DNA from 4 places in the Aminobacter sp. BE322 genome. Region 2 is predicted to be linked to each of the others. Evidence: predicted binding sites of a transcription regulator. Region 2 holds the regulator's gene; each other region holds the start of a gene.
The links. Region 2 encodes LexA, which represses DNA repair genes until DNA is damaged. Its sites were predicted from a motif close to TGTTCNNNNTGTGTTCNG; they were not measured.

Region 1: a site for LexA is predicted at 4,192-4,209, ahead of J2X50_RS23640 (three-Cys-motif partner protein TcmP). Genes of this name have one in related genera too.
Region 3: a site for LexA is predicted at 3,739-3,756, ahead of J2X50_RS15150 (sel1 repeat family protein). Genes of this name have one in related genera too.
Region 4: a site for LexA is predicted at 2,638-2,655, ahead of uvrA (excinuclease ABC subunit UvrA). Genes of this name have one in related genera too.

Annotation. Positions count from the first base shown of each region.
Region 1 covers NZ_JBNPXB010000029.1:18,739-24,177, reverse strand. Annotated here, with positions in the region: gene J2X50_RS23650 (NADP-dependent malic enzyme) at 1-2,096, shown strand, start outside; gene J2X50_RS23645 (DUF5131 family protein) at 2,302-3,066, opposite strand; gene J2X50_RS23640 (three-Cys-motif partner protein TcmP) at 3,070-4,176, opposite strand; gene J2X50_RS23635 (adenosine kinase) at 5,127-5,439, opposite strand, start outside.
Region 2 covers NZ_JBNPXB010000001.1:122,514-127,952, forward strand. Annotated here, with positions in the region: gene J2X50_RS00585 (molybdopterin molybdotransferase MoeA) at 1-788, shown strand, start outside; gene lexA (transcriptional repressor LexA) at 895-1,611, shown strand; gene J2X50_RS00595 (ComEC/Rec2 family competence protein) at 1,969-4,470, opposite strand; gene gltX (glutamate--tRNA ligase) at 4,580-5,439, shown strand, end outside.
Region 3 covers NZ_JBNPXB010000010.1:12,763-18,201, forward strand. Annotated here, with positions in the region: partial or broken gene J2X50_RS15130 (biotin carboxylase N-terminal domain-containing protein) at 1-123, shown strand, start outside; gene J2X50_RS15135 (YitT family protein) at 327-941, shown strand; gene J2X50_RS15140 (peroxiredoxin) at 1,003-1,665, opposite strand; gene J2X50_RS15145 (ABC transporter substrate-binding protein) at 1,869-2,990, opposite strand; gene J2X50_RS15150 (sel1 repeat family protein) at 3,349-3,615, opposite strand; gene J2X50_RS15155 (DUF2147 domain-containing protein) at 4,054-4,398, shown strand; gene J2X50_RS15160 (glutathione S-transferase family protein) at 4,512-5,234, opposite strand; gene J2X50_RS15165 (hypothetical protein) at 5,409-5,439, shown strand, end outside.
Region 4 covers NZ_JBNPXB010000006.1:1,175-6,613, reverse strand. Annotated here, with positions in the region: gene uvrA (excinuclease ABC subunit UvrA) at 1-2,488, opposite strand, end outside; gene J2X50_RS11100 (aspartate/glutamate racemase family protein) at 3,296-4,030, shown strand; gene J2X50_RS11095 (VOC family protein) at 4,064-4,708, opposite strand; gene ssb (single-stranded DNA-binding protein) at 5,031-5,439, shown strand, end outside.

The DNA.
Region 1 (5,439 bases), on a different contig from region 2:
CCCGCGCCTTCGACTACACCACGCGCGGCAACATGGTCGCCGTCATCTCCAACGGCACCGCCATCCTCGGCCTCGGCAATCTCGGCGCGCTTGCCTCCAAGCCCGTCATGGAAGGCAAGTCGGTGCTGTTCAAGCGCTTCGCCGACGTCGATTCCATCGACCTCGAGGTCGACACCGAGGACGCCGACGAATTCGTCAACTGCGTCCGCTTCCTCGGCCCGTCCTTCGGCGGCATCAACCTCGAAGACATCAAGGCGCCGGAATGCTTCATCATCGAGCAGCGCCTGCGCGAGCTGATGGACATCCCCGTCTTCCATGACGACCAGCACGGCACCGCCATCATCGCCGCCGCGGGCCTCATCAACGCGCTCGCCGTCACCGGCCGCGACATGGCCACCACCCGCCTCGTCTGCAACGGCGCCGGTTCCGCCGGCATCGCCTGCATCGAGCTCATCAAGGCCATGGGCTTCACGCCCGAGAACGTCACCCTGTGCGACACCAAGGGCGTGGTCTGGCAGGGCCGCACCGAGGGCATGAACCAGTGGAAGTCGGCCCACGCGGTCAAGACCGAGGCGCGTTCGCTCGCCGACGCCATGGATGGCGCCGACGTCTTCTTCGGCCTCTCGGCCAAGGGCGCGCTCACCCCCGCCATGGTCCAGTCCATGGCCAAGAACCCGATCATCTTCGCCATGGCCAATCCCGACCCGGAGATCACGCCCGAGGAAGTGGCCGAGATCCGCACCGACGCCATCATGGCCACCGGCCGTTCGGACTATCCGAACCAGGTCAACAACGTGCTCGGCTTCCCCTACATCTTCCGCGGCGCCCTCGACGTCCGCGCCACCACCATCAACGACACCATGAAGGTCGCCGCCGCAAAGGCGCTCGCCGACCTCGCCCGCCAGGACGTGCCCGACGACGTCGCCGCCGCCTACCAGGGCAACCGGCCGAAATTCGGCCCCAACTACATCATCCCGGTGCCGTTCGACCCGCGCCTGATCTCGGCGATCCCGGTCGCAGTGGCCAAGGCCGCCATGGAATCGGGCGTCGCGCGTAGGCCGATCGTCGACCTCGACAAATACGCCAACGAACTCTCGGCCCGCCGCGACCCGATCGCGTCGACCCTGCAGCGCATCTCCGACCGCGTCCGGCGCCAGCCCAAGCGTATCGTCTTCGCCGAGGGCGAGGAGGAGCAGGTCATGCGCGCCGCCGTCTCCTACGTCAACCAGAAGCTCGGCACCGCCATCCTGCTCGGCCGCGACGACGTCATCAAGGAGAACGCCCGCCACGCCGGCATCGAGCTCGACAAGCCGGGCATCGAGATCATCAACGCGCGGCTGTCGCGCCGCAACACAATCTATGCCGACTATCTCTACGAGCGCATGCAGCGGAAGGGCTTCCTGCTGCGCGACTGCCAGCGGCTGATCAACAACGACCGCAACCACTTCGCCGCCTGCATGGTGGCCCTCGGCGACGCCGACGGCGTGGTCACCGGCGTCACCCGCAATTACTCGACCGTGCTGGACGACGTCCGCCGCGTCATCGACGCCAAGCCCGGCCACCGCGTCATCGGCGTGTCGATCGTGCTCGCCCGCGGCCGCACGGTCATCGTCGCCGACACCGCCGTGCACGACATGCCCAACGCCGAGCAGATCGCCGACATCGCCGAGGAAGCCGCCGGCTATGCCCGCCGCATGGGCTACGAGCCGCGCGTGGCCATGCTCGCCTACTCGACCTTCGGCCACCCCGCCGGCGAACGCTCCGAGCGCGTCCAGGAGGCGGTCAAGATCCTCGACAAGCGCCGCGTCGATTTCGAGTACGACGGCGAGATGGCGGCCGACGTCGCCCTCAACCACCGCCTGATGCAGCAGCAATACCCCTTCTGCCGCCTCACCGGTGCCGCCAACGTGCTGGTCATGCCGGCCTACCACTCGGCCGCGATCTCGACCAAGATGCTGCAGGAACTCGGCGGCTCCACCGTCATCGGCCCGCTTCTCGTCGGCCTCAACAAGCCGGTCCAGATCGTCCCGCTCAACGCCAAGGACTCCGACATCGTCAACATGGCGGCGATCGCGGCCTATAACGCGGGGACTTGAGGGCTAGGCGCCAAGGGCGACGCCGAAGCTGCCAATCTCCCCCCTTGTGGGGGGTGAGGAGTGGTTGCCGCAGGCAACGAAAAGCCAATTGCTTGGCTTTTCGAAACGACGAACGCCCGGCAGGACATAGGGGGGGTGCGAAGGAGCGCGAAGTGTCCGCACCTGCACGAAGCAGCCATGTGGATGCCGCTGGTGCAAGTGAGGTCTATAGCGGCGTTGAAGCTACGGCGGATTGAGGAAGCTCATCCCAGGTGCGGTTGTCTAGGACGCGTCCATTGCGTTTCTTGTTGGCTCCGCCCCATTGTTTGAAATGGAATGCCACGCCCTCACGTTCACACTGGTCCCGAATTGATCTGACCCAATCCGGGTTCATAGGGCGAGCACCGGGTCCGCTTTCTCCACCAGCGATGACCCAATCGATCGCGCTGAGATTCAGTCCATTCAGCGGGCCAAGAAGAGGTTCCAAGCTTAGAAACTTGATTGCAGCATTCGTCGCACGAAGGTCAGTTACGCGAGATAGGTAATCAGATGACTCAACGCTGACACCCATCCAGACATTGGATGGCCACTCTAAACGAGCGGACAGATCTCGAAGCTTGTCTGAGCGTTTCGTCAGCACCTGATAGGTGTGCTGAGGCGTGTCCTTCATTACGGCGAATACGCTGCTAATAAAATCTAGAGGGACATCTTCGTGGAATAGGTCTGACATAGAATTTACAAAAATGAGACGACCGCGCTTCCAAGTTCTAGGCAAGGCAAGGGCGTCGTAGTCGAGTTTAAGTTTGCCATTCCATTTGGCTCGCCCACCAGATTTACGCGTAATTCCGGTGTATTTTGGCTGCCCCATCGCTTCAAGGCGGCTCGCCATCCGCATTGCATAGCAATTGGTGCATCCGGGCGACAGTATCGTGCATCCTGCGACAGGATTCCAGGTCGCTTCAGTCCATTCTATGCCCGAATTGGTAGCCATCGTTCAGCCTTGGAACTTGATTCTAACGTGCTCTGGATAGGTGAGCCCTCTCCGTTTGCCTGTGACAGAATGGGCTGTGACCTTTCCTTCATTCTCAAGTTTCACGAGAATTTCGCGATAGTTGGGTCGGATATATGACGTGTCCACGCTGTGTTTTTCATAAATCTGATCAAAGGTGACTTCTTGGCCGGCGTAATCGGCGAGCAGGCTGCCTTCCAAGGCTTCGAGGGGGCGCCTCAGCGAAAAAAGCAACGGCATATCAGCATCAGCAGGAGAGTAGGTTAGCGACGGCACACCCTGATCGTGTGTCGAGCTTTCCTTCGCCATGATGTTCTTCATGATGTCATAGCCTTTGAAATGCTTCGATACAAAAATCAATTTATGGGATGTTCTTTTTCCCGCTGCGTTCTTGAACGTAAACGGAAGTACATACTTTCCGCCGAGGTTCTTAATCTCATTTGCCAAGGACTCGAGAATAAGAGCCTCTCTCAGGTCGGGATTTTTTCCTTTTAGCTTTACCCGCAGTTCGTCCGCTCTAGCTTCCCCAAACAGGGCATTCATGTGTCCCGTTACGGCAGGGTTGTTAATTCCAGCATTGATCCGGTTGTAATTAAAGAAGAAGACGCAATCGCATCCCCAATCTTTAATAACGCCATTCACTATTTTCAATGAAAGTCCTTTGTAGCCAAAAGGGTCAACAAAAGAAAATGAAGGTATGAGTTTCGTTTGCATGAAAAACTTGTCAGCATCTTCGTCCACTTCCCCGCATGCTACGTCAGGCTTAAATTTTAGCCTTTCGATTCCAGGTAACGCGTCTATTTCTGCTTGCAGAGTCGACGTGTTGTCTTTGCTTGCATCATTCAGAAGGGCGACTAGCATATTCGCCAACTTTGGATTTTCGATAGCACGTTCAAGCACCAGCAAGGGCGTGGAAGCGGACCCATCCCTATATCTGCCAGGACCTGCATACAGGTCGATGTAGGCAATCTTGCCATCCTTGAGCTCAGCGGTTGGCATGACAACTGTGGCCCACGCACTGAAGTATTTCTCTACAATTCTAGCCTTGACCTCGGATTGGTCGCTGCGTTCTTCGAAAAATTTCTGGCCCATGTCGCTCCTCAAGCATGGAACATAAAGGGAACATTGTCAACAATTTTGGTGGTAAGATTCTGCCCCAAGTAATTTCTGAGTAAAAATGGGCCTAACAGTCAAGTGGTTCTCGGCTTTTTCGGGCAATGCAAATCGGCCGCGAACATGACGGCTGGCTGAAAAGGGAAGCACCAGCACTCCGTCGTGTGTCACCATCTGTCAGCAATCTGCAAAAAAGTCCCACCCCGTTTTTCCACCCCCTCCAGAACCTCCCGTATCATTGGCCCTGCGATCTTCCACGGGACCCCGGTGCGCACCGGGCATCGGGGGGAAGCGCCGGTGCCGGGCTGGCGGGAGGTCGGTTCTCCTCGCTGGGTGATGAGCCCCCAAGCCCGGGCCTTGCGGCGGCCGGCGGTGCGAACGCATCGCGGCGACTGAGCGGGGCAAGCAGCCGGGCGGAGCGCGGGTTCGCGCCACGTTACTAGACTATCGGCAGGCTCGGCCCCGCGCCCCGCTTCCCGGATTTTTCTCCCTGTTACGGGAGCGTTCTTTGACAATGGCCAGGCGCGAAAGCGAGCGTGGCGATGAAGAAACTCGGCAAAGCGCGGAGGCTTGCGATCCTTCGCGCCCCCCTCTGGCCTGCCGGCCATCTCCCCCTCAGGTGGGGAGATTGGCAGCTGCGCCCGCCTCGCCCGATTTCCAATGTTGAAGGTTGTGCGAGGCCGCGATGAAGGCGTGATCTCCCCACCTGAGGGGGAGATGGCCGGCAGGCCAGAGGGGGGCAACGTAGGGTGGGGGCGCGCGCGATCTTGCCCTCGCCCCGTTTACGGGGAGAGGGAAGCGAAGCCCGGTTTGCCGGGCGAAGCAGGGTGAGGGGCAGCGGCGACAAAGGAGACAGGGGCGCGACGTCGGCGCCGCCCCTCATCCGCCCTTCGGGCACCTTCTCCCCGCGAGCGGGGAGAAGGAAGAAATCAGAGCAGCCCCGCCTGCTCGGCTTCGCGCTTCAAATTCTGCCGCGGCCGGGGGCCGAGCTGCTGGATCACCAGGCCGGCGGCCAGCGAGCCGAGGTCGCCGCAATCCTTGAGCGAGCGCCCTTGCGTGTAGCCGAACAGGAAGCCGGCGGCGTAGAGGTCGCCGGCGCCGGTGGTGTCCACCAGCTCGCGGATCTTGGTCGCCTCGATCACTACGGTCTCGTCGCCGCGCACGATCACCGAGCCCTTCTCCGAACGGGTCACGGCGGCGAGCTTGCAGTCCTTGCGGATCTGGGCGAGCGCTTCGTCGAAG
Region 2 (5,439 bases):
TCAGCGAAGGCGACCTGATCCTCGACGCCGGCCGCCTGATGGACCCCGCCGCGCTGTCGCTCGCGGCGGCCGCCAACCATCCGACGCTCGAGGTGCAGCGCGCGCCGCTGGTCGCGATCATCGCCACCGGCGACGAACTGCTGCCGCCAGGAAGCTCGCCCGGCCCCGACCAGATCATCTCGTCCAACGCCTACGGCGTGGCGGCCATTGCCCGCTCGGTCGGCGCCCGCGTCCTCGATCTCGGCATAGCGGCCGACAAGACCGGATCGATCTCGGCACTCGTCCGGCAGGCGCTCGACGCCGGAGCCGAGGTGATCGTCACCCTCGGCGGCGCCTCGGTCGGCGACCATGACCTGGTGCACGGCGTGCTGACCGGCCTCGGCATGAAGCTCGATTTCTGGAAGATCGCCATGCGCCCGGGCAAGCCGCTGATGTTCGGACGGCTCGGTGACACCCGCTGCATCGGCCTGCCCGGCAACCCGGTGGCGAGCCTCATCTGCTCGCACCTCTTCCTGAAACCGGTTCTGGCGAAGCTCGGCGGGCGGCCCTATGCGCCGGACATCCGCGAGGCCGTGCTCGGGGCGCCCATGAAGGAAAACGACCTGCGCCAGGACTACGTGCGCGGCGTGGTGCGCAAGACCGACGCCGGCCTCGTCGCCGTGCCCTTCGGGGTCCAGGACTCGTCGATGCTGCGGACACTGGCCGACGCCAATTGCGTCATCATCCGCGAGCCCTTCGCAGCGGCCGCCGAATCTGGCACTGGCTGCCTGGTGCTGATGCTGCGCTGAGCGCCCCTCGGCGCCTTCACCAAAATTTAATCGGTTGCGGAACACAACTGGAACATATAGTGTTTGTTCCGGGTTTGTTTTTCTTTCGATTCCCTTGGGGGCAGCGATGCTGACGCGCAAACAACACGAGCTTCTGCTGTTCATCCATGAGCGGCTGAAGGAGGCGGGCATCCCCCCGTCCTTCGACGAGATGAAGGAGGCGCTGGACCTCGCTTCCAAATCGGGCATCCATCGCCTGATCACCGCGCTCGAGGAGCGCGGCTTCATCCGGCGCCTGCCGAACCGCGCGCGCGCGCTGGAAGTCATCCGCCTGCCCGACTCGATCGCGCCGGGCCTCAACGCCGCCAGGAAGTTTTCGCCCAGCGTCATCGAAGGCAGCCTGGGGCGCAAGCCCGAGCCGTCACGCGCGCTTTCGGCCGGCAATGACGACGATGCAGGCGCGGCGGTCGCCATCCCGGTGATGGGACGCATCGCCGCCGGCGTGCCGATCGACGCCATCCAGCACAGGACGCATTCGATCTCGGTGCCGCCGGACATGATTTCGGGCGGCGAGCACTATGCGCTCGAGGTCAAGGGCGATTCGATGATCGAGGCCGGCATCTTCGACGGCGACACGGTCATCATCCGCAATGCCAATAGCGCCAATCCGGGCGAGATCGTCGTTGCCTTGGTGGACGACGAGGAGGCGACGCTCAAGCGCTTCCGCCGCAAGGGCGCCTCGATCGCGCTCGAGGCCGCCAATCCCGCCTATGAAACCCGCATCTTCGGCCCCGACCGGGTCAAGGTACAGGGCAAGCTGGTCGGGCTGATCCGGCGCTACTAGGGCAATTCCAGGAAAAGTGCGCAGCGGTTTCCGTCCGGAATTGCTCGGACCAAAGAGATGGAGCGTCTTCGCGGTCCGATGAATGGAGGAAATGCCCTGATCCCGCCTCGGGCCGGTCGGGATCGTCATCTTTCTGGGTTGCAGCGAGGCCGGGCCAGAGCGGCGGGCATTCCGACGAATGCAATTCCGCAGCCAAGAGCGTTGCCGCTTTTGATCGAAAAGCCAAAACGGCCTATCTCTTTGGTCCGAGCAACTCCGACGGCAAACCGCCTCGCATTTTTCCGGGAATGGCTCCCGCTGCTTTTTCTTGGCCTTGTTCATGCGACGCCCGACGATTCCGTCGGGCTGCGAGATGCTTCATGGCGCGGCCTTCTCCGGCGGCGGCTTTGCACGGTCCCGGCGGAATGGCGGCAGTCCGCGTGCTTCGCGCGAGAATGCCCGGTGCTCATGCCACGGCCGGTAGGGCGCGGCTATCGCCTTCTGGATTTCGATTTGACGGACCGCCGCCTCTCCTTTTTCAGGCAGGTACGCGGCGACGCTGCCTAAACGCGCCAGGTCGCGCTTGCTGACGACGGTCGCCGCCGAATTCGCGCAGGGAGCCCGCGCCGTCGCATCGTCGATCACGATCAGGCTCGCCACGGCGCAGGCACGCTTGGCTGCCGCCGCATTGCCGGCATGGGCGATCACGGCGCCTGAAGGGTGCTCGATGGTGCAGAGGCCACCGTCGCAAACGAAGGCTTCCCTGCGGTCCGCTTTTTCTCCTCCTTCCTGGGGCAAGGCTGGCTCGCGCGGCGTCGAAGCATCCGACTTTGCGATTGCGGCCGTTACGGTCGAAGGCTTGCCGCCCGCGCCAACCGGGCCGACCAGTTCCTCCGCAACCAGGGCCCTCTTCCAGCTGTCGGTGATGAAGTCGCTCGGACGTGCGCGGTTGACCGCCAGCCTGCCGCCCGCCGTCGGCACCCCGACCAGCCGGCCGTCTTCGGAGATCAGTATGTCTGGGATCCTTGCCTCGCCGAGCAGCAGCAATCCGCTTGCGGCGAATGGCAGGGCTGCGAATCTGAGCCAGGTGGTCGCCATCGAGGCGATGCAGAGCGCGACCGACACCAGGATCACCGCGCGGGCGGAGATCAGGCCGACGGCGTCGACCGGCGACCGCTCGGAGAACCATTGCGCCAGGGCGACCATGGTGGCCAGGCCGCGCCCCATCGTGTCGAGGAACAGGCCGTCCAGGCCGAGCGGCATCAGCACGCCGGCAGCAACCGCGAAGGGCATCACCAGCACCGAGACGATGGGCATCACGGCCAGGTTGGCGAAAAGGCTGAGCGGCGAGATGCGCTGGAAATTCCAGGCCCCGAACACGCTGGTCGCCAGCCCGGCGATCAGCGAGGTCGCAAGAAGCCCGACCGCCAGCGTCCAGAGCTTGCGCCACAAATTGCCCGCAAGCGAACGCTGGATCGCCGGCTGCACCCGCTCGGCCTGCCTGTCCGACCACCAGCCGTAAGCGCCGACCAGCGCCGCGGTGGCCGCAAACGACATCTGGAAGCTCGGACCGACCACCTCGTGCGGGGATACGAGAATGACGATGATGGCCGAGATCGCAAGGTTGCGCATGGTCAGGGCGACGCGGTCGAACAGCACGGCCGTCAGCATCACCGCAAGCATGATGAAGCTGCGCTGCGCCGCCACTTCGGCGCCGGAGATGGAAAGGTAGCCGCCTGAAGAGGCCAGGGCCGCCAGGGCGGCGTATTTCTTGACCGGATGCCGGGACGCGAAGGCCGGAAAGGCCGCGAAACCGAGCCGCAGGCCCAGCATGACGGTTCCGGCGACCATGGCCATGTGCAGGCCGGAAATGGAGATGATGTGGTAGAGGCCCGTCCGCCGCAGCGCTTCGTTGACCTCCTCCGGAATGCCGCCGCGCACGCCGACCATGAGTGCCGCGGCGATTTCGCCCTCCACGCCGCCGATCCGGTCGCGGACGCGCTGGGCAATGCGGTCGCGCAGGTTTCCAAGCCAGGCCTCGATCGCAAGGGCGAGCGGAACAGGCTGCGCGTCCGCGACCAGTTCCGGTCCCTTCATGAAGAACCCGCTGGCGCCGATGCCGTCGAAATAGCTTTCGAAGGAAAAGTCGTAGCTGTCGGGCCGGATCGGGCCGGAGGGCGGCATCAGGCGGACATAGCCGCCGACCAGTGATCCCGCCGCGAGCCCCGCCGGCGCCCGGCGTGCCGTCAGGCGCACGCGATCCGGCGCGTAGCGGAGCGTTGGCCGCACGGTGGCGACGACATCGATGGTCAGGCGGACGCGCCCTTTGTCGAGCCGGTCGATCTCCACGACCCGGCCCTTCAATTGCGTCGAGATCTCGGCGCCGAGCATCTTCGTGCCCAGCCGGGCGGTTTCGAGCTTTGCCGCGGCCATGCCGACCAGGCAGAAGGCCGCAGCAGCCAGCCCATAGTGAAGCCACCTGCTCGTGCGCGCGGCAAACGCCACCGCCGCCATGGCCAGGGCCGCCGACGCGATCGGCAGCGAGGCCGGTTCTTCGGCGAGGCCGAAATAGACCAGCACCCCGATCGCCAGGAACACCGGAACGAGCAGGAACGCCGCGCCGCGGTCGAGCTCGGTCTCGACGGCCGCGGCCAATGTGCGGACCGTGAACCGTGCTTGGACGACGGCCATGGGGACCCGGAGCCGCGATCGCAGGCTCGCCGGCGAGACGTGACGTTCGCTTGCGGGCGATGGTTGCAGGTCGCCCCGGCGCCCCCAGACGAGCGGGGACGACAACTCGCCGCCGGCGAGCAGGACGCGCTCGGCCGTTTCCGCGACCGGTCTTTCGCCGGCTCGCCCCTCCCGCACGTGGTCGCCCATCGGGCATGCCCCTTGCGCCCCAGACCTTCTATGCTACATCAACGCCACCGAAACGCCATGCGCCGCCGGTCTCCGGCCGGGCGACGCCATGCCTGCCTTGGAATTCGCCATGCCCGTCGTCACCCGCTTCGCCCCCTCGCCCACCGGCTACCTGCATATCGGCGGGGCCCGCACCGCGCTCTTCAACTGGCTCTACGCCCGCCATACCGACGGCAAGATGCTGCTGCGCATCGAGGACACCGACCGCGAGCGTTCGACCGACGCGGCGACCGCGGCGATCCTCGATGGACTGACCTGGCTGGGACTCACCTGGGAAGGCGAGCCGATCTCGCAGTTCGAGCGCGCGCCGCGCCACCGCGAGGTGGCCGAGGAGCTCGTGCGCCTGGGCAAGGCCTATTATTGCTACACGACGCCGGCCGAACTCGACGAGATGCGCGAGAAGGCCCGCGCCGAGGGCCGGCCGCCCCGCTATGACGGCCGCTGGCGCGACCGCGATCCGTCCGAGGCGCCGGAGGGCGTCAAGCCGGTCATCCGCATCAAGGCGCCGACCGAGGGCGAGACGCTGGTGCGCGACCGCGTGCAGGGCGACGTGCGTTTCCCCAACAAGGATCTCGACGATTTCATCATCCTGCGTTCGGACGGCGTGCCGACCTACATGCATGCCGTGGTCGTCGACGACCACGACATGGGCGTCACCCACATCATCCGCGGCGACGACCATTTGACCAACGCCGCGCGCCAGACGGTGATCTACGATGCCATGGGCTGGGACGTGCCCGTGATGTCGCACATCCCGCTGATCCACGGCGCCGACGGCGCCAAGCTGTCGAAGCGCCACGGCGCGCTCGGCGTCGACGCCTATCGCGCCATGGGCTACCTGCCGGAGGCACTGCTCAACTATCTCGCCCGCCTCGGCTGGAGCCATGGCGACGACGAGGTGATGAGCATTTCCGACATGATCAGCTGGTT
Region 3 (5,439 bases), on a different contig from region 2:
GTGACCAAGGGCCAGCCGCTGCTGGTGCTGGAAGCAATGAAGATGGAGCACACCATCACGGCCACGCATGACGGGGTGATCCACGAGATCGCAGCGGAAGGCTCCCAGGTGACGGACGGAACCGTGCTGGTGCGGTTCGAGGAGTGACAGGTTAAGGCAGTAGGGCAGTAGGGCAGTAGGGGAGTAGGGAAACCGAAACTTGAGCCCTACTGCCTTGTTCCCTACTGCCCTACTGCCCTACTGCCCTACTGCCCTACTGCCCTACTGCCCTATTCCCTTATTCCCTTATTCCCCTACTCCCCTACTCCCCTACCCCGGATATCTCCATGGACACAAACAACGAGGCCGTGCCGCACAGGCAGTACGAAGACGTTCTCGCGCTTCTCACCGGCACGATGCTGGTGGCGCTGGGGCTGGTGCTCTACACCCATGCGGGACTGATCACCGGCAGTTCGGCGGGGCTGGCGCTGCTGATCCAATATGTGACCGGCTACGGCTTCGGCACCGTGTTCTTCGTCATCAACCTGCCCTTCTACTATCTAGCGGTGAAGCGGATGGGCTGGCCGTTCACATTGCGCACCTTCGCCGCCGTGGCGCTGATCTCGGTGCTGTCGCGGCTGACGCCGCAGTGGATCGGCATCGAAAGCCTCGACCCGCTCTATGCGGCGGTCGCCGGCGGCGGGCTGATGGGCATGGGGCTTTTGGTGCTGTTCCGGCACCGCGCCGGCCTCGGCGGCTTCAACATCCTGGCGCTCTACCTGCAGGACAATCACGGCATTCGCGCCGGCTATTTCCAGCTCGCGGTCGACCTCTCGATCCTCGTCGTGTCGCTGTTCTATCTCGACCTCGACAAGGTGGCGCTTTCGGTTGCCGGCGCCGCGGTGCTCAACCTGATCATCGCCATCAACCATCGCCCCGGCCGCTATGTCGGCATGAGCTGAGCCTCAAACGAAAGAGCCGCGCTCGATGGCGCGGCTCTTGCCGAAGCGGCCCGGGACGGCGTCAGTTCAGGGTCGGCTGCTTGGTCTTGCGCAGATAGGGCAGCACGCGCTCGAACTCGCCGAAGCGCTTGATGGCGTCCTCGTCCGACACCGCGGCCATGACGATGACGTCCTCGCCCTGCTTCCACTGCACCGGCGTCGCGACCTGGTGCTTGGCGGTCAGCTGGATCGAATCGAGCGCCCGCAGGATCTCGTCGAAGTTGCGGCCGGTCGACATCGGATAGGTCAGCATAAGCTTGATCTTCTTGTCGGGGCCGATGATGAAGACCGAGCGCACGGTGGCGTTGTCGGCCGGCGTCCTGCCTTCGGACGTCTCGCCGGCACCGGCCGGCAGCATGTCGAAGAGCTTGGCGACGGCAAGCGTCGGGTCGCCGATCATCGGATAGTCGACCTTGTTGCCCGACAGCTTCTCGATGTCGGCCTTCCACTTGTGGTGGCTCTCGACCGGGTCGACGGAGATGCCGATCATCTTGGCGTTGCGCTTGGCGAAATCGGCCTTGAGCCCGGCCATGTAGCCGAGTTCGGTGGTGCAGACCGGCGTGAAATCCTTGGGGTGAGAGAAGAGGATCGCATAGCCGTCGCCGATCCAGTCGTGGAAAGCGATCGGGCCTTCCGTCGTGTCGGCTCTAAAATCCGGAGCGGAATCATTGATACGAAGACTCATTGTCGGTTTCCTCCCAATCCAAACTCGACGCTTCGAACAGACCACGCCTGTGCCCTCGCTGAAACGGGGCGGCAGGTCGTGAATGGCGGCATTGTGCGCCAACGCCATTCAAAAGAAAACAGCGCGGCCACCCCTCGACCCAGCGACAAAATGACAATGGCCGGGACGGTGCCCGGCCATCGATCGATGCCGCGCGGCCCGGCTTATTGCGGGATCGGCGCGTACTTGCCGTTGCTCCACTGGTTGATGTCGTAGCTGGCGTTCTTGAGATCGCCCTTCTCGTCGAAGGTGACCTTGCCGACGACAGTGTCGATCGGCTCGCCGTTCTTGAGGGCCGCTGCGACCTTGGCAGGATCGTCGGAGCCGGCACGCTCGATGCCCTGGGCGAAGGCCTGGATGACGGCGTAGGAGAACAGTGTGAAGCCTTCCGGCACGAAGCCGCCCGCCTTGATCTTCTCGACCGCTTCCTTGGCCTCGGGCTTGGACTGCGGATCGGACGGGAAGACGAACATCGTGCCCTCGCCGGCGGGACCGGCGATCTGCCAGAACTCGGGCGAGGCGATCGAGTCGGGCATGATCAGCTGGAACTTGAAGTTCTGCTCGGCCGACTGGCGCAGGATGAGGCCGGCCTCGGGGTGATAGCCGCCGAAATAGACGACGTCGGCCTTGAGTTCCTTGAGCTTGGTGACCAGCGCCGAATAGTCCTTCTCGCCGGCATTGATGCCTTCGTAGAGGATTTCCTTGAGGCCTGCGGCGCCCATGGTCGACCGCACCGCATCGGCCACGCCCTGGCCATAGGCGCTCTTGTCGTGCAGGACGACGACGTTCTTGCCGGCATATTTCTTGGCGATCCACGGACCGATGAAGGCGCCCTGGGCGTCGTCGCGGGTGTAGAGCCGCATGATGGTAGGCCAGCCCTTGGCGGCTGCATCGTCGGTCAGCACCGGGTTGGACGAGGCCGGCGACATCATCAGCGCGCCGCTTTCGGCATAGACGGCGGAGGCCGGGATGCTCGAGCCCGAGCAGGCGTGGCCATCGATGAAGTTGATGCCGTTGGCGACGATGCGGTTGGCGACCGAGACCGCCTGCTTGGGATCGCAGACGTCGTCCTCGACGGAAAGCTTGACCTGGCGGCCCATGACGCCGCCCTTCTCGTTGATGGCCTTGACCGCCGCCTCGGCGCCCTTGCGGAACTGGTCGCCGATGTTGGCGAGCTGGCCGGTCATCGGCCCGACCACCGCAAAGGTGATCTCCTGCGCGAACACCGCGCCGGCGCTGAGCGACAGGCCGACGAGGGCCGCCCCGATGGTACGTTTCAGATGCATCTTGTCTCCTCCCTTGTGCCTGCAGGAGATGCCATTTCGCGTCTCGCTTGCAATTGCCGCATGCTTTTCACCCGCGCCCGACATTGTCTTGGCGCATGGGCGGGGAGCCATTGTGCCTGTGCGGCCTTCGCCTAGCAATCCGGGCGTGTGCCGGGCCCCACAAGCGAGAAAGCCGCGCCGGCCTTGTTTCGGCCGGTCGCGGCTTTGTCACGGAACGCTTCGCGGGGCATCTTCGTCCCCGTCGCAGCCTTGCCTGCCCTGTCAGTCCGGCGCGCCTCGCCCGTCCTTCAAGCCGTCGCGCTCTCGTTGTTGGGGACCGCCGCCCGCGGCAGCCCCGGCCTTCCCCCGAAGTTCTTTCTCAGTGCGCCGTCATCCATTCGCGCGCTTCGCGCAGGGCCCGTGCGATGTCGGTCTTGGACATCGTCATCGACAGTTCCGAGCGAAGCTCGGCGGCGTGGGCCGATCCCTTGATCGCTGCGATGTTGAACCACTTGTGGGCGGCGACGACGTCGACGTCGCAGTCCCGGCCGGTCGAATACATCATGCCCAATTCCACAAGGATGTCGGCCTGAGCGGTGCTGCCCATCGCACCGAAGCCGGCTTCAAAGATCTCGAAACGTGCCATTTTCTTGTCCCCTGTCCGTCTCCCGGAGCGGGCCAACCGGTGTCTTCCGGAGCCGCTCTCTCGATGCTTCCGAGGATGCCGGCGAACCTTGAATCCGCCGTAAAATGGCTTGCTTAACCCGAGGAAAACAAACCTCAAACAAAGGGTAAACCTCGGAATTCATTAAGGATGGGAAGCCTTGCGGCGTCTGGGATTTGAGAAAAATGCGCTGAAAATGCATGCGTCGCGGCGAAAGCCTTTGATAACCACGCCTGAGCTTTGCGCTGGCCGCGGGCGCGCTGCCGGAGACGAAATATCCCGATGGAAGTGCCAAAAAATGCTGCGGTCTTACCCAGCGGCACCGCTTCCGTTTTCGGCACGGCTGATTTACGCTTACGTTTGCGTAAACGTCAGGCGGGGGAGATGCCTGCGAGCAAGACACCAACCGGGAGGATTTCAATGTTTGGCAAGATGAGCCTGGCCGTCGCGGCCACCATGATGCTGGCGGGTGCGGCTATGGCCGATCCGATCGAAGGCAACTGGAAGACCGAAGCCGGCTCGACCGCGGCGATCGAGACCTGCGGCGGCAGCTTCTGCATCACGCTCAAGGACGGCAAGCATGCCGGCAAGAAGATCGGCACGTTCAAGGCCGACGGCGACAACGCCTATTCGGGCAAGATCACCGATCCGGCCAACGACAAGACCTACACCGGCAAGGCCACGCTCGCCGGCTCGAACCTCAAGATGAGCGGCTGCGTGTTCGGCGGGCTGATCTGCAAGAGCCAGAACTGGAAGAAGCTGTAAGAGAGCGAGGAGGGAATAGCGAGTAGGGAAATAGTGAGTAGCGGAGGGATCGCCGGCCGGAGCCGACAAGCCCCCCCCACTACTCACTACTCGCTATTCCCTATTCGCTTCCGTCACGCCCTGGCCCGCTGGCCGAACAGGATCTTCTGCGCGTCCTTGTCGTCGGCGACGTTGCGGCGGCGTTCTTCGCCGACGGCCAGCCCGCGGATGACCGCCGGGCGGGCGAGCAGGGTTTCGAACCAGCGCTTGAGGCGGGGGAACTCCTCGAGGTCCTGGCCCTGGTTCCTGTAGGGCTTGACCCAGCCGAGCGAGGCGATGTCGGCGATGGAGTAGTCGCCGGCGAGGAAATCGCGGTCGGCCAGGCGCTTGTCCATCACGCCGTAGAGGCGATTGACCTCGTTGGTGTAGCGGTCGATGCCGTAGGCGATCTTCTCCGGCGCATACTGGCGGAAGTGATGGGCCTGGCCGGCCATCGGGCCGAGGCCGCCGACCTGCCAGAACAGCCACTGGTCGACTTCGGCGCGGCCGCGCTCGTCGGCCGGATAGAACCTGCCGAACTTGCGCCCGAGATATTGCAGGATGGCGCCGGACTCGAAGATCGAGATCGGCTCGCGGCCCCACTTGCCGTCGGCGGTCGGGCCTTCCGGGTCGACGATGGCCGGCATGCGGTTGTTGGGCGCGATCTGCAGGAAAGACGGCTCGAACTGTTCGCCCTTGCCGATGTTGACGTATTTGACCGTGTAGGGGACGCCGAGTTCCTCGAGCATGATGGAAATCTTCCAGCCGTTGGGCGTCGGCCAGTAATACAGCTCGATCGGCGATGTCTGAGTGGTCATTCCACGGTCTCCGTTGGTGAGCGATGAGCTGGAGATATGCGTGGGAAGCGCAAACACAACCCCGCCAGCCCGCCGCCAGCCGTCAATAAATTTGAACCGAAGATGAACGGAGGTCTCAGAGCCCGTTCAGCCGCCGCGCCGCATATTGCCCGTCATCCAAGGGGGATACGCCAAATGCTCGCTCGCCGGTTCACCATAGTCTGCC
Region 4 (5,439 bases), on a different contig from region 2:
TGTCGCGCACGGCGGGCACCGCCGAGAAGAACTCGACGCCTTCCTCGACCGTCATGTCGAGCACGTCGGCGATCGACTTGCCCTTGAACAGCACCTCCAGCGTCTCGCGGTTGTAGCGCTTGCCGTGGCAGACGTCGCAGGTGACGTAGACGTCGGGCAGGAAGTGCATCTCGATCTTGATGACCCCGTCGCCCTGGCAGGCCTCGCAGCGGCCGCCCTTGACGTTGAAGGAGAAGCGGCCCGGCTGGTAGCCGCGCGCCTTGGCCTCCGGCAGGCCGGCGAACCAGTCGCGGATCGGCGTGAAGGCGCCGGTGTAGGTGGCAGGATTCGAGCGCGGCGTGCGGCCGATGGGCGACTGGTCGATGTCGATGACCTTGTCGAGGAACTCCAGTCCCTCGATGCGGTCGTGCTCGGCCGGGTGCTCGCGCGAGCCCATGATGCGGCGCGAGGCCGCCTTGAACAGCGTCTCGATCAGGAAGGTCGACTTGCCGCCGCCCGACACGCCGGTGACGGCGGTGAAGGTGCCGAGCGGGATCTCGGCGGTGACGTTCTTGAGGTTGTTGCCGCGCGCCCCGACGACCTTGATGCGGCGGTTCTTCTTGAGCTCGCGCCGGCTCGGCGGCGTGGCGATCTCCAGTTCGCCCGACAGGTACTTGCCGGTGATCGAATTGGGGTTGGCCATCACCTGCTGCGGCGTGCCCTCGGCGATGATGCTGCCGCCATGGATGCCGGCGGCCGGGCCGATGTCGACGACATAGTCGGCGGTCAGGATCGCGTCCTCGTCATGCTCGACGACGATGACCGTGTTGCCGATGTCACGCAGGTGGCGCAGCGTGTCCAGCAGGCGGGAATTGTCGCGCTGGTGCAGGCCGATCGACGGCTCGTCGAGCACATAGAGCACGCCGGTCAGCCCCGAGCCGATCTGCGAGGCCAGCCGGATGCGCTGGCTCTCGCCGCCCGACAGCGTGCCGGAGTTGCGCGACAAGGTGAGATAGTCGAGGCCGACGTCGTTGAGGAAGCGCAGCCGCTCGCGGATCTCCTTGAGGATGCGGACGGCGATCTCGTTCTGCTTGTCGTTGAGTTGGGCCGGCAGTGCCTCGAACCAGGCATTGGCCTTGCGGATCGACTGCTCGGTGACCTCGCCGATGTGCCTGCCGCCGATCTTGACGGCCAGCGACTCGGGCTTGAGGCGGTAGCCGGCGCAGGTCGGGCAGGGGGTCGCCGACATGAAGCGCTCGATCTCCTCGCGCATCCAGGCGGATTCGGTCTCCTTCCAGCGGCGCTCGAGATTGGGGATCACGCCCTCGAAAGTCTTGGTCGTCTTGTAGGAGCGCAGGCCGTCGTCATAGTTGAAGGTGATTTCCTTCGTGCCGGTGCCGTGCAGGATGGCATCTTGCGCCTCCGCCGACAGCTCGCGCCAGCGGTCGCCGAGCTTGAAGCCGTAGACCTTGCCGAGTGCCTCCAGCGTCTGGGCGTAATAGGGAGAGGTCGACTTGGCCCAAGGGGCGACGGCGCCCTCGCGCAGCGAGACATGGTCCTCGGGCACCACCAGCGCCTGGTCGATGGCGCGCTGCGAGCCCAGGCCGTCGCAGGCCGGGCAGGCGCCGAAGGGGTTGTTGAACGAGAACAGCCGGGGCTCGATCTCGGGGATGGTGAAGCCCGACACCGGACATGCGAATTTTTCAGAGAAAAGAATGCGTTCGTGGGTTTCGTTCGCAGACTTGTTGACCGAGTCTTCGCCGGTCAGGCTGGCGTCCAGCGGCCGGTCGGCGAATTCGGCGACGGCCAGGCCCTCGGCGAGCTTCAGCGCCGTTTCCATCGAATCCGCCAGGCGCGTGGCGAGGTCGGGACGCACGACGATGCGGTCGACCACCACGTCGATGTCGTGCTTGTACTTCTTGTCTAGCGCCGGCGCGTCGCCGATCTCGTAGAAGGCGCCGTCGATCTTGACGCGCTGGAAACCCTTCTTCTGCAGCTCGGCCAGTTCCTTCTTGTACTCGCCCTTGCGGCCCCGCACGATGGGCGCGAGGATGTAGAGGCGGGTGCCTTCGTCCAGCGCCAGCACCCGGTCGACCATCTGCGACACGGTCTGGCTCTCGATCGGCAGGCCGGTGGCCGGCGAATAGGGCACCCCGACGCGCGCGAACAGCAGGCGCATGTAGTCGTAGATCTCGGTGACGGTGCCGACCGTCGAGCGCGGGTTGCGCGAGGTCGTCTTCTGCTCGATCGAGATCGCCGGCGACAGGCCGTCGATCTGGTCGACGTCCGGCTTCTGCATCATCTCCAGGAACTGGCGGGCATAGGCCGACAGGCTCTCGACGTAGCGGCGCTGGCCCTCGGCATAGATGGTGTCGAAGGCGAGCGACGACTTTCCCGAGCCCGAAAGGCCGGTCATGACGATGAGCCTGTCGCGCGGCAGGTCGAGATCGACGTTCTTGAGATTGTGCTCGCGCGCACCGCGAATGGAAATGTACTTGTGATCGGCCATTGCCGCGCCGCCGCCTCAAATCTGGATGTCTCGGAGTGGCGGGCGAGCCCGGCCATCCCCCTATGTAGGTATTTTCGACGCCCGGTCGAGAGCGGCGCCGCGCACACCGGCAAGCGTTTAAGCGCCTTTGGCGCCGGCGGGCAAGCGAAAAGAACAAAGGCCGAACGACATCCTGACAACGCTATGGCAGGAGCGGGGGAGGCGGAGACCCGGCGGAACGGCGGCGCCGTTCACATCTTTCCCGTCTAACAATGTTGCTGTTGACGTGGCCGAATCAGGGATGCAGACTGCCCTTGTCGCCCGATGCCGAGCCCGTTCAATGGCTCCTCACCATGCTACGGACGGTCTGCGAGACGCCGCAGACACGCGAGTTGAGCGGAAGGCGTACATTTGGCGCAACTGACGTAGGAGCTAGGCATGACTCCACCGGACAGTCCCGAAAGGTTCCGCTAGAGAGACGGAGCCGCGGCAGGCGCAGGTGCCTGGCCGTTCCTGAGTGAACAGCCCCGCAGACCGTGACCTGCTGTCCCCCATACAATCAGAAACCGTAGTCGGATCGGTGGCCGTGAGCCACGAGCATCCGAGAGAGCAAAGCCGGTAAACCGCTCCCGGCAATCAAGGGTAGAACCCGACAAAAGGCCCCGTGCGCTCCAAGGAGCGGCGGGGCCATATTTTTGCGCCCCATATCTTGCGTCGATAGTCTCACGGCGCATTCTTTGCGGCGGTATTTCTCGGGCGGCGGCGCTTGTCTTCCCGGCAAGGCATTCCGACCTGATCCGCCAGGCCCGACCGAGCGAGGGGAGAACCATGGCCGAACGCCAGACGCAGCTCATCGGCTTGATCGGGGGCATGAGCTGGGAATCCAGCGCGCTCTACTATCGTCTCGTCAACCAGGCGGCGCATCGGCGGCTGGGCGGGCATCACAATGCACGCTCGCTGATGTTCACGCTCGACTTCGACGAACTGAACGATCTCGCCGCCAGGGGCGACTGGGAGCGGGTCGCCGCCGTGGTTTCCATTGCCGGGCGGCATCTCGAGGCCGGCGGCGCGGCCTTCGCCATGCTGACGGCGGTGACGCCGCACTTCGTCGCCGACAAGATCGCTGCGGCCATCGATATCCCGTTGCTGCACATCGCCGATCCGACCGGCAGGGCGCTCGAGGCCGCCGGGCACAGACGGGCAGGGCTGTTGGGCACGCGCTACACGATGGAGCTCGGCTTTCTCGGCGAAAGGCTGGAGAAGCAGTTCGGCATCGAAGCGCTGGTGCCGCCGGAGGACGAGCGGGCCGCCTTGCATCGCGTCATCATCGAGGAACTGACGTTCGGCGTGGTGAGGCCGGACTCGAAGGCGCTGCTGTTGCGACTGGCTAAGGGGCTGGCGGAACGGGGGGCGGAATGCATCGTCGTCGCCTGCACCGAGTTGCCGCTGCTGCTCGCCATTGAACACTACCCGATGCCAGCCTATGACATGGTCGAGCTTCATGCCGAGGCGGCGGTCGAGCTTGCCCTCGCGCAAGACCGAACCGGTCGGCTGGAAGGCTAGCGACCGCTGCTTTCCCGACGGCGCGCCGCTTGCTTAGCCCGCCGGTCCGGCAAACAGGATCAGGTTGCCATCGGGGTCGAGCACGATGAAGTTTCGGGCGCCCCAGGGCTCTTTTCGCAGCGTCTGGTGAAACGCCACCCCTGCGGCGTGGAATTCCGCAAACAGCTCCTTGATCTCGCTTGCGGTTGCGACGGTGATCGAGGCTGAAAGCAGGTGCTCGCGCCGACGGATGTCGCCCACGAAAACCGGTTCGCAGACCAGTCTCAGTGCGATGCGCGCATGGTCGCGAACGATCTGGGCGTAGAAGGGCGGTTCGCCATAAGCGAAATCGACGGCAAAACCGAGCCTTTCGGTGAAAAACGCGCAGGACACGGCCATGTCGGCAACGAACAGCTGCGCCGAAATCGCGGCAAGGATGGGCGGCTGCGCCGGCACGTCTTGTCGGCTCATGTCATCGGCTCCCGATTTGAGCGCCTGCCAGCCGTCGAAGCCCTGTTGCCGCGCGACCAGCTCCTGCGCGTCGCTGAGCTTGAAGTTCGCCTGCATGATCTGGCCGTCGTCGAGGCCGGCGAACCGGGGCAGGCCGGCTCTCAGTTCGGCGGCCACCGGATAATAGCCCTGGCGATGCCAGCGGAGATATTGCTTGGCTTGCTTTTTGAGGTTTTCGAGGCTCGGCATGGGCGCGCTTGCGGTTGGGTGTTTCCCAGGTGGGCATTGCCCTTTCGGCCGTCTGCCGATGCGCCCCATGAAGCACGCCAACGATGCCCTTGGCATTCGCAGCTGTCAATCTGCGCACCAGCTTGGCGTGATGGCCAAATGCGGACAATGCTGCCGGCTCTTGCCAATGGTTATGGATCTGATATAGAACAAAATAAGAACGAAAATGATTTGTGGACGGCATGTCCTTTTCCACCCGCAGGGGGCGCGGGCGGATGGCGCATTGGGCTAATGTGCGCCCTCACAATTTGGATCTGGTTTCGGACGAGCGCGGAGCGGTGTCATGGCAGGTAGCGTCAACAAGGTCATTCTGGTCGGTAATCTGGGCGCCGATCCTGAAATCCGCCGGCTCAATTCCGGCGAGCCGGTCGTCAACCTGCGTATCGCCACCTCGGAAAGCTGGCGCGACAAGAATTCCGGCGAGCGCAAGGAGAAGACCGAGTGGCATCAGGTCGTCATTTTCAATGACAACCTCGCCAAGGTCGCCGAGCAGTACCTCAAGAAGGGCATGAAGGTTTACATCGAAGGCCAGCTCCAGACCCGCAAGTGGGAGAAGGACGGCATCGAGCGCTACACCACGGAAATCGTGCTGCAGAAATTCCGTGGCGAGCTGCAGATGCTCGACGCGCGCGGCCAGGGCGGCGACTCCGGCTATAGCGGTGGCGGAGGCCAGGTCGGTTATGGCGGCGGGC